Undibacterium parvum: one gene and its partner. The protein of the gene in region 1 interacts with the protein of each later gene in a pairwise test. Links are inferred from orthologs where the notes say so. Each region holds a gene or a part of one and is shown in the gene's direction. Other genes may lie near its edges.

The links. The genes of interacting proteins can lie anywhere in the genome.
Region 2: the proteins of nth (region 1) and aceE interact in binary tests that used the Escherichia coli proteins (3 or more experiments, as listed by UniProt). The link is inferred for Undibacterium parvum from one-to-one orthologs.

Annotation. Positions count from the first base shown.
Region 1 is NZ_CP034464.1:4,770,996-4,776,099, forward strand. The notes cover bases 1,077-4,048. They hold nth (endonuclease III), read left to right. Parts: upstream 1,077-2,224; coding sequence 2,225-2,872; downstream 2,873-4,048. Other genes in these bases: EJN92_RS22035 (hypothetical protein), read left to right, coding at 1,219-1,350; rsxB (electron transport complex subunit RsxB), read left to right, coding at 1,486-2,166; EJN92_RS20750 (malonic semialdehyde reductase), read right to left, coding at 2,965-3,546; EJN92_RS20755 (DUF1841 family protein), read left to right, coding at 3,672-4,048. Outside these bases: EJN92_RS20730 (polyhydroxyalkanoate depolymerase), read left to right, coding at 1-1,058; more of EJN92_RS20755, read left to right, coding at 4,049-4,100; EJN92_RS20760 (c-type cytochrome), read right to left, coding at 4,147-4,494; EJN92_RS20765 (c-type cytochrome), read right to left, coding at 4,510-4,830; EJN92_RS20770 (AAA family ATPase), read left to right, coding at 5,087-5,104. UniProt on the Escherichia coli protein: DNA repair enzyme that has both DNA N-glycosylase activity and AP-lyase activity. The DNA N-glycosylase activity releases various damaged pyrimidines from DNA by cleaving the N-glycosidic bond, leaving an AP (apurinic/apyrimidinic) site.
Region 2 is NZ_CP034464.1:234,867-239,206, reverse strand. Bases 1-3,274 are described here. They hold aceE (pyruvate dehydrogenase (acetyl-transferring), homodimeric type), read left to right. Parts: upstream 1-377; coding sequence 378-3,074; downstream 3,075-3,274. Other genes in these bases: aceF (dihydrolipoyllysine-residue acetyltransferase), read left to right, coding at 3,178-3,274. Outside these bases: more of aceF, read left to right, coding at 3,275-4,340. UniProt on the Escherichia coli protein: Component of the pyruvate dehydrogenase (PDH) complex, that catalyzes the overall conversion of pyruvate to acetyl-CoA and CO(2).

The DNA of each region.
Region 1 (5,104 bases):
CGCAATTTGAGATCAACTCGGTTACGATCAACGGCCAGGACGTTGCGATTTTAGAGAGTTCAGTGACAGACAAGGCTTTTTGTAAATTACTGCATTTCAAAAAAGACCTACCGCCCAAAGAATTAAGTAAATTAAAGCAAGCAAAAGTCTTGTTGGTTGCACCTTTATCTGGCCACCACTCGACTTTATTGCGTGACACGGTACGCAGCCTATTGCCGCAACACGATGTCTACGTCACCGATTGGATAGATGCACGCACCGTGCCACTGTCTGAGGGGCCATTTCATCTGGATGATTACATCGCCTACGTACAAGAGTTCATCCGTCAACTAGGTCCTGATGTGCATGTGATTGCCGTTTGTCAGCCTACGGTACCGGTACTCGCTGCGATCGCCTTGATGGCGACGGCGAAAGATCCAAAACTACCAAAAACTATGACGATGATGGGCGGCCCTATTGACCCACGTAAATCACCGACGCAAGTCAATAATCTGGCAACCGAAAAGAAATTTTCCTGGTTTGAAAATACCGTGATTTACAGTGTACCTGGCCATTTCCCTGGGCACGGTCGCAAGGTATATCCAGGCTTCTTGCAACATACGGGTTTTGTAGCCATGAATCCAAACCACCATGCGCAAAGTCACTGGGATTTCTATCAGCATCTGGTTCAAGGTGATGACGAATCGGCCGAACAGCATAGAAAATTCTACGACGAATACAATGCGGTACTCGACATGCCGGCCGAATACTATCTGGAGACAATTAAAACTGTATTCCAAGAGTTTCGTCTGCCTATGGGAACCTGGGAGGTTGCTGGCAAATTGGTTCGCCCTCAAGATATCAAGACAGTTGCCTTATTTACGGTAGAAGGCGAGCTCGATGATATATCCGGCCCAGGTCAAACCCAAGCAGCGCATGACTTGTGTAGCGGTATTCCGCAGAAGATGAAACAAGATTTCGTGGCACCGGGTTGCGGTCATTACGGTATTTTCTCAGGTCGCCGCTGGCGTGAAATAATTTGTCCAAAAATTGGCGAATTCATTAAGACCCATTCTTGACACTAAAAAAACCGCTGTTGTTCAGGCGGTTTTTTTGTATATACTTAATTGCTAATCGTTGTCTGTTTTAGTGCCAATCCCAAGGAATGCTATGCGCCTCATATTCGCCCTACTAATTGCATCATCCTTCGCCGGATGCGGTAAAAATGATGCCCCTGCCATGAAAATTGCAGAACCTCAACGCGAACAATTACAAAAGGCAAAAGAAGTCGACCAAGTTTTACAAAAAGCGGCAGAAAGTCAGCGCTTGGCAATCGATGCGGCGACAGCTAGTCAAACGGCTGACAAATAAGTTGGCGAGGAAGTTGGCAAGTAAGTTGCCGACTAAGCGCTGAGACATCCATAGAAAATCTGGCTATCTGTTTGTAAGCTTAGTTAATTCCAAGGATAATAGCGCCCTTAGCATTTACCTACGAATAGACACTCTGTGCCATCAACTCTTGCCGACCAAATCGAAGATCTATTGCCGCAGACTCAGTGTACCAAGTGCGGCTACCCAGCCTGTCGGCCTTATGCAGTGGCTATCGCCGACGGACTAGCCAGATACAATCAATGCCCACCAGGTGGTCAAGAAGGCGTTGCCAGACTGGCGAACTTACTTGGCAAGCCCGTCATTGCACTTAATCTCACGCATGGCCATGAGCGAGCACGCCTGGTTGCCATCATTGAAGAAGCCTATTGCATAGGCTGTACTTTATGCATACAGGCCTGCCCAGTCGATGCCATACTAGGTGCCGCTAAACAAATGCATACTGTGCTTCCCGAACTATGTACCGGCTGCGATTTATGCGTCGCGCCTTGTCCAGTCGACTGTATCAGCATGGTCAACGTCAGCGCAGAGAAAACTGGCTGGGACGCCTGGACCGAAACGCAGGCCGCGCAGGCGAGAAAGCATTACGAATCTCGGCAGACACGACTAGTCCGTGAGCAACAAGAAAATGAAGAAAGACTGCTAGCGAAAGCCCGCGAGAAATTACGCGCAGTTTCTTCCGAGCCAGCCTTGAGCGCAGAACAAGCAGCGGAGAAGGAAAGAAAACGTCAGATCATTTCTGCTGCGATAGAACGCGCGCAACAAAGAAAACGAGATTCCGAAACGCCAGAAAGCTAAATTAAAATCAAGTCAGATTTACTTTACGCACTCAATCAAAGATAAGAGAATTGAATCGATGAATGCAGCAAAACGACACGAAATTTTCGTTCGCCTGAAGCGGCAAAATCCTACGCCAACCACAGAATTAGAATACACCACGCCGTTTGAACTGCTCATCGCGGTTCTACTATCAGCGCAAGCGACCGACGTCTCGGTGAATAAAGCGACGAGAAAACTCTACCCTGTCGCGAATACCCCGGAAAAAATTTATGCACTGGGAGTTGACGGTCTAATACCGTATATTCAAACAATCGGTCTATTTCGCACCAAGGCGAAAAATGTTATTGAAACCTGCCGATTACTCATGACGCAGCACGACAGCATCGTGCCACGCACAAGAGAGGCTTTAGAGGCACTACCCGGTGTGGGGCGCAAAACCGCCAACGTGGTGCTCAATACCGCCTTTGGAGTCGCCACCATTGCGGTGGACACGCACATTTTTCGAGTCGGCAACCGCACCGGTTTGGCACCTGGAAAAAATGTGGATATCGTTGAAGAAAAATTGATGAAATTTGTCCCCAGCGAATTTTTTCTTGACGCCCATCACTGGCTGATCCTACATGGCCGCTATACCTGCACGGCGCGCTCGCCAAAATGCTGGAACTGCATGATCGCTGACCTGTGTGACTACAAACAAAAAACGCCCCTACCAGAGAAGGTATAAAGACGTTCTTTATTTTGATACTGCGCGCCATAATTAAGCAAATCAACACCATTTGCCTCAGGCTTTGGCTTAGCCAATTCTAAGGATAAGCATTAGGCTATCTTGCAAGCCTCGTCAAAAGCCAGGCGTGGTGAACGAGGGAATAATTTTGCGGCATCGCCATAACCCAGATTGCAGATAAAATTAGCCTTAACCTCCGTACCTGCGAAAAAAGCGGCATTGACTTGATCCGCATCAAAGCCAGACATGGGGCCACAATCCAAACCAAGAGCACGCGCTGCTAACATTAAATAGGCTCCCTGCAAAGACGAGTTACGAAACGCGGTGGCATCAATCAAAGCCTGATTACCCGCAAACCAGGCGCGTGCATCAGCGTGCGGGAACAGTGTAGGTAATTGCTCGTAAAATGCCATATCCATGCCTATGATAACGGTGACCGGTGCAGTTCTGGTTTTATCCTGATTACCTGGCCCTACACAAGCCAAAAGCTTGTTTTTCTCTGCCTCCGATTTAACAAAGACTAGGCGCGCTGGCGAACAATTAGCGGAGGTCGGCCCCCACTTCATCAGATCATAAATAGCATGCAATTGCTCATCGCTCACAGGCTTATTTTGCCACTCATTATGAGTGCGGGCATTGCTAAACAAGAGGGCGAGATTTTCTGGCGTCAACATGGTGTTTCCTTTTTTATCGGTATCAACGCCCGATAATACCCGAAGTAAGTCTATCCTTCAGCGCATGAAATCTAGATACACCGTAAAATACCCCTATTTATATCCCTAGCATTCAATATTCAAACATGTTCACCCCTAGCCAGCAAGATGTGCGTCGTTTTTTTTGTGACAGCTTTAAAAAGTCACACGCCAGAGAAATTCTCACCCCGCTCGAGGCAATCGCCGCTGATTGGATACATCAACATCCCGAATACGATCAGATTTTGAGTAATTTGGAAGCTGCGTTAGAGGCGGATTACAGCGTGGATCAAGGCAAGGGCAATCCATTTTTACATCTGTCCATGCACTTATCTATTTCGGAACAGATTTCAGTAGATCAACCACGTGGCGTAAAACATGCCTTTCAGATTCTGGCGAAAAAACTTAATTCTGAACACGAAGCACACCACCAAATGATGGAGTGCCTCGGTGAAATGATGTGGAACTCACAGAGGACGAGCTTGCCACCAGATGGCGAAGCGTATATCGAAGCACTGCGCAAACGCGCTAGCTAAAAAAAAGCCACGCTAACAGCGTGGCTTTTTTTATTCTACATGCTACTTATTTTTGCAAAACCAGAGTACCTGGCAAGCTATGAATATACGCAGAAATATTTTGGATATCGGTGTTTGACAAAGCCTTAGCCTGCGCACCCATAATCGCATTCCCTCGACCATATGCACCATCAGTACCACGCTGATAAGCCTTCAAAGCCTGGGCGAGATAGTCTTTATGTTGTCCCGCCAACTTAGGATAACTCGGGTCTATCGGTGTGCTGTAATTAGCACCGTGACAGGATGCGCAATTAAACTTTTCTGCGGCTAATTTACCGGCCTCGATATTGCCACCAGCAATTGCAGCAAACGAAGAAACTGAGAGCAGTAAAGCTAATAAAGTATTTTTTTTCATAATCTGCCCTTATTTTTATTTTTGTTGAGAGTAGTAAGCCGCCAGATCAGCAACATCTTGATCGCTCAGACTGCCCGCTATGCCGCGCATGGATGGATGCTTACGCTCACCCTTGCGGTAAGCCTTCAGCGCACTTTCTATGTAGGCTGCAGATTGACCACCTATCATAGGTACCTGATACACCTCAGGGAAAGTTGCTTTGTAACCGGGGATCGCATGGCAACCTATGCACATCGCGACTTTATTTTCAGCAGCCTTGGCATTGCCAACTATATCTGCGGCAGCGGCAAACTGGGTAAGGCTCGCCAGAGCGAGGAGAGCGAACAATTTTTTCATATTGGCGGAGATCGTGTTATCTAATGATATGGTTTGATACAACACAACATTCTAGCTGATTATGCTCAAATTTGCGTTAAAAACCTAGCGCTTGGGGGTCAACAAGCCCACTTTTATGTGTCTGATATGCCGCAAATGGAAAAACGACTTACTAGACCCGATGAGGAATAGCACAAGCGTTCGCAAGCAAGCCGATTCTCGCTTATACTTTGCGTTAAACCCACCCCTTCTTAAGACAACAACATTCACGCAAAACATGAAACAGGCAACCCGA
Region 2 (4,340 bases), 4.5 Mb from region 1 along the record:
CCATTTATGCTCGGGAAGGCGCATGGATATTGCGCATAGCCCCAAAAAAATAGCGCATTTAGGTGAAAAGACTGGGAAGCGCTTGTGTAAATACTACTTATATCGTTTTTTTGTTTTATGTCCGCGTGCTGCCGAATGCGCTGCAAGTCACAGGAGAACGCTAGGTAAATATTTTTGCACTGCAGCACAAATACCACAATATGAAATCACGAACCGCCATTTGAAAAATTGAAAAACTCCTGTTAGAATACCCACACTAATACAATGATGTGCAATTTGTACTCGGTTTGCCCGCAGTTTTGAGATTCTATTTTGTTGTCGTTACGTCCATAGCGCACTCCCAATAAGCGCACCCACTAGGAAAGAGGAGATTCTTTATGTCACCCCAGATAGACCAAGTTTTGGCGCAAGCCATCAATGATCCTGATGTCATCGAAACCAATGAATGGTTGTCGGCCTTAGAGTCCGTGATCGACAATGAAGGCCCTGAGCGCGCGCATTACCTGATGGAGCGTATGGTAGATCTGGCGCGTCGCCGTGGTTCGCATATCCCTTTTTCCAGCAATACCGCCTATGTCAATACGATACCGGCCGATGTCGGTGCGCATTGCCCGGGCAATCTCGAGATTGAAGAAAAACTGCGCTCCATGATGCGCTGGAATGCGATGGCGATGGTGGTTAAGGCGAATCGTCTGGATGGCGATCTGGGTGGTCATCTGTCTAGTTTTGCCTCGCTGGCGAATATGTTGGGCATCGGTTTCAATCACTTCTGGCATGCGCCTACCGAAGACCATGGCGGCGATTTGCTGTACATCCAGGGCCATTCTTCACCGGGCGTGTATGCGCGTGCTTTCCTGGAAGGCCGTCTGACCGAAGAGCAATTGCTGCATTTCCGCCGTGAAGTCGATGGCAAGGGTTTATCTTCCTACCCGCATCCGAAATTGATGCCAGACTTTTGGCAGTTCCCTACCGTGTCTATGGGCTTGGGCCCTTTGATGTCTATCTACCAGGCGCGTTTCCTGAAATACCTGCATGCGCGTGGCATTGCCGATACAGCCAATCGTAAGGTTTGGGCCTTTTGTGGCGACGGCGAGATGGATGAGCCTGAATCGATGGGCGCAATCGGTATGGCAGGCCGCGAACAACTCGATAACCTGATCATCGTGGTCAACTGCAATCTACAGCGTCTGGATGGTCCGGTGCGTGGTAATGGCAAGATCATTCAAGAGTTGGAATCCGATTTCCGTGGTGCTGGCTGGAATGTGGTTAAAGTCATTTGGGGCGAGGGCTGGGATGCCTTGCTGGCCAAGGACAAAGACGGCATCTTGCAAAAAGTCATGATGGAAACCGTGGATGGCGAATACCAGAATTACAAAGCCAAAGATGGTGCCTATGTACGCAGCCATTTCTTTGGCAAACACCCTAAATTATTAGAGATGGTCGCGCAAATGTCGGATGACGATATCTGGCGTCTGACCCGCGGTGGCCATGATCCGCACAAGATTTACGCAGCCTTTAAAGTGGCGCAAGAGCACAAAGGTCAACCGACAGTCTTGCTGGTGAAGAGCGTTAAAGGTTTTGGTTTCGGTAAATCTGGTGAGGCGCGCAATACCGCCCACAATACCAAAAAACTTGATGACGAAGCGATTAAGGCTTTGCGTGATCGCTTCCAGTTGCCGATTTCGGATGCCGAGTTGCCCGCGATTCCTTTCTTCAAACCATCTGATGACACACCAGAGATGAAGTATCTGCAAGAGCGCCGTGCTGCGCTCGGTGGTTACTTGCCGCAACGCCGCCAAAAAGCCGATGAAGTACTGGTGGTGCCAGAATTGACTGCGTTCCAGGCGATGCTCGAGCCAACCGCCGAAGGTCGTGAAATTTCGACTACCGCAGCTTATGTGCGTGTCTTGACCGCCTTATTGCGTGATTCCAGCCTGGGTCAGCGTATCGTGCCTATCATGGTCGACGAGTCGCGCACCTTTGGTATGGAAGGTCTGTTCCGTCAGATCGGTATCTTTAGTCAAGTCGGGCAATTGTATGAGCCTGTCGATAAAGATCAGGTGATGTACTACCGCGAAGATAAGGCCGGCCAGATTCTACAAGAAGGTATCAATGAAGCCGGCGGTATGAGTTCATGGATCGCTGCCGCGACTTCTTACTCGACCAATAACCGCGTGATGATTCCGTTTTACACCTACTACTCTATGTTCGGTTTGCAGCGCGTCGGCGATTTAGCTTGGGCGGCTGGCGACATGCGTTCACGCGGTTTCCTGATGGCCGGTACCGCAGGCCGTACGACCTTAAATGGTGAAGGTCTGCAACATGAAGATGGTCATAGCCACGTCTTGGCCTCGACCATCCCTAACTGCGTGCCTTACGATCCTACGTTTGCGCACGAAGTAGCGGTCATCATCCATGATGGTCTGCGCCGCATGGTCAGCAATCAGGAAGATGTGTTTTATTACATCACCATCATGAACGAAAATTACAGCCATCCTGGCCTGAAAGCCGGCCAGGAAGACGGCATCATCAAGGGGCTGTATCAGTTGCAAAAATCGCCTGAGACGACCAAGCACCGCGTACAACTGATGGGTTCGGGCACGATCTTGCGTGAAGTGATCGCAGCCTCTGATCTGCTGTTTGCTGACTGGGGTATTGCCGCTGACGTCTGGTCGGCACCATCGTTTACCTTGCTGGCACGTGATGGCCAAGACGCAGAGCGCTGGAATATGTTGCATCCAACCGACGATGCACGTCTGCCTTACATCACCGACTGCCTGAAAGATACTCAGGGTCCTATCGTGGTCTCTACCGATTACATGCGTACTTTTGCCGAGCAGGTGCGTGCCTTTATTCCTAAGGGCCGCAGCTACAAGGTCTTGGGTACCGATGGTTTTGGTCGCTCCGATTCTCGTGCTAAATTGCGTGAGTTCTTTGAAGTGAATCGCTATTTTGTCGTGATCGCTGCCTTGAAATCGCTGGCCGACGAAGGTGCGATTTCTGCATCGGTAGTGGCGCAGGCGATTGCCAAGTACGGCATCGATGCTGAAAAAGCCAATCCAGTGTCGGTGTAAAAATATGCGTAGGGTGGGCACCGATCTTGTGCCCACGCGGTTGATTTAGGCATGGTGGGCAAAAAATGCCCACCCTACATAAAAGCAAAGCGGAGTGAATACTATGAGTGCAATCGAAGTCAAAGTGCCGGATATCGGCGATTTCAAGGAAGTAGAAGTCATAGAGTTGATGGTCAAGGTAGGCGATACCGTCAAGCTTGATCAATCACTGGTGACGGTAGAATCAGACAAGGCCAGCATGGAAATCCCTTCCAGCCACGCCGGTGTCGTTAAAGAGATTAAAGTTAAAGTCGGTGACAAAATCGCCGAAGGTTCTTTGCTGTTGATCGTAGAAGCTGCTGGTGATGCCGCTGTTTCTGCTAGTGCAGCACCCGTCGCTGCCGCTGTGGCTGCAGCCGCACCAGCCGCCGTTGCTGCTGCCGCCGCGACACCAGTTGCAGCAGTCGCCGCCGTGCCTGCACCAGCTGCACCGGCCGCAGCATCAGCCGCACCAGCCGAGCTTACTTCGGTAACGCCAGCCGGTAATGCGCATGCTTCGCCATCGATACGTAAGTTTGCGCGTGAACTCGGGGTTGATTTGACGCGCGTTTCCGGATCAGGCCAAAAAGGCCGGATTACCGAAGAAGACGTACAAAACTTCGTTAAGGGCATCATGTCCTCATCGACTGCGGCACCGGCATTGGCCGCCAGTGCTGGTGGTGCTGGTGGTGCCACCAATGGTAGCGGCTTGGGTATCAATCTGTTGCCTTGGCCTTCACTCGACTTTAGTAAATTCGGCGCGACCGAATTACTGCCTCTGTCACGCATCAAAAAACTCAGTGGCCCTAATTTGCACCGCAACTGGGTGATGATCCCGCACGTGACGCATTTTGACGAAGCCGATATCACAGGTCTGGAAGAATTCCGTAAATCGTCCAATGATGCTTTGGTCAAGTCTGGCGTTAAGTTGACCATGCTGGCCTTTGTGATCAAGGCTAGCGTTGCGGCACTGAAGAAATTCAAGGCCTTCAATGCTTCGCTAGACGCCACCGGTGAAAACCTGATCCTGAAGTCTTACTACAACATCGGCTTTGCCGCCGATACGCCAAATGGCTTGATGGTGCCGGTGATTAAAAACGCTGACCAGAAAACCCTGTCGCAAATCGCGCTAGAGATGGGCGAGTTGTCGGCGCAGGCAAGAGACGGCAAGCTCAAGCCTGCTGACATGCAGGGCGCGACTTTCACGATTTCTTCGCTCGGCGGCATCGGCGGTACGGCATTTACGCC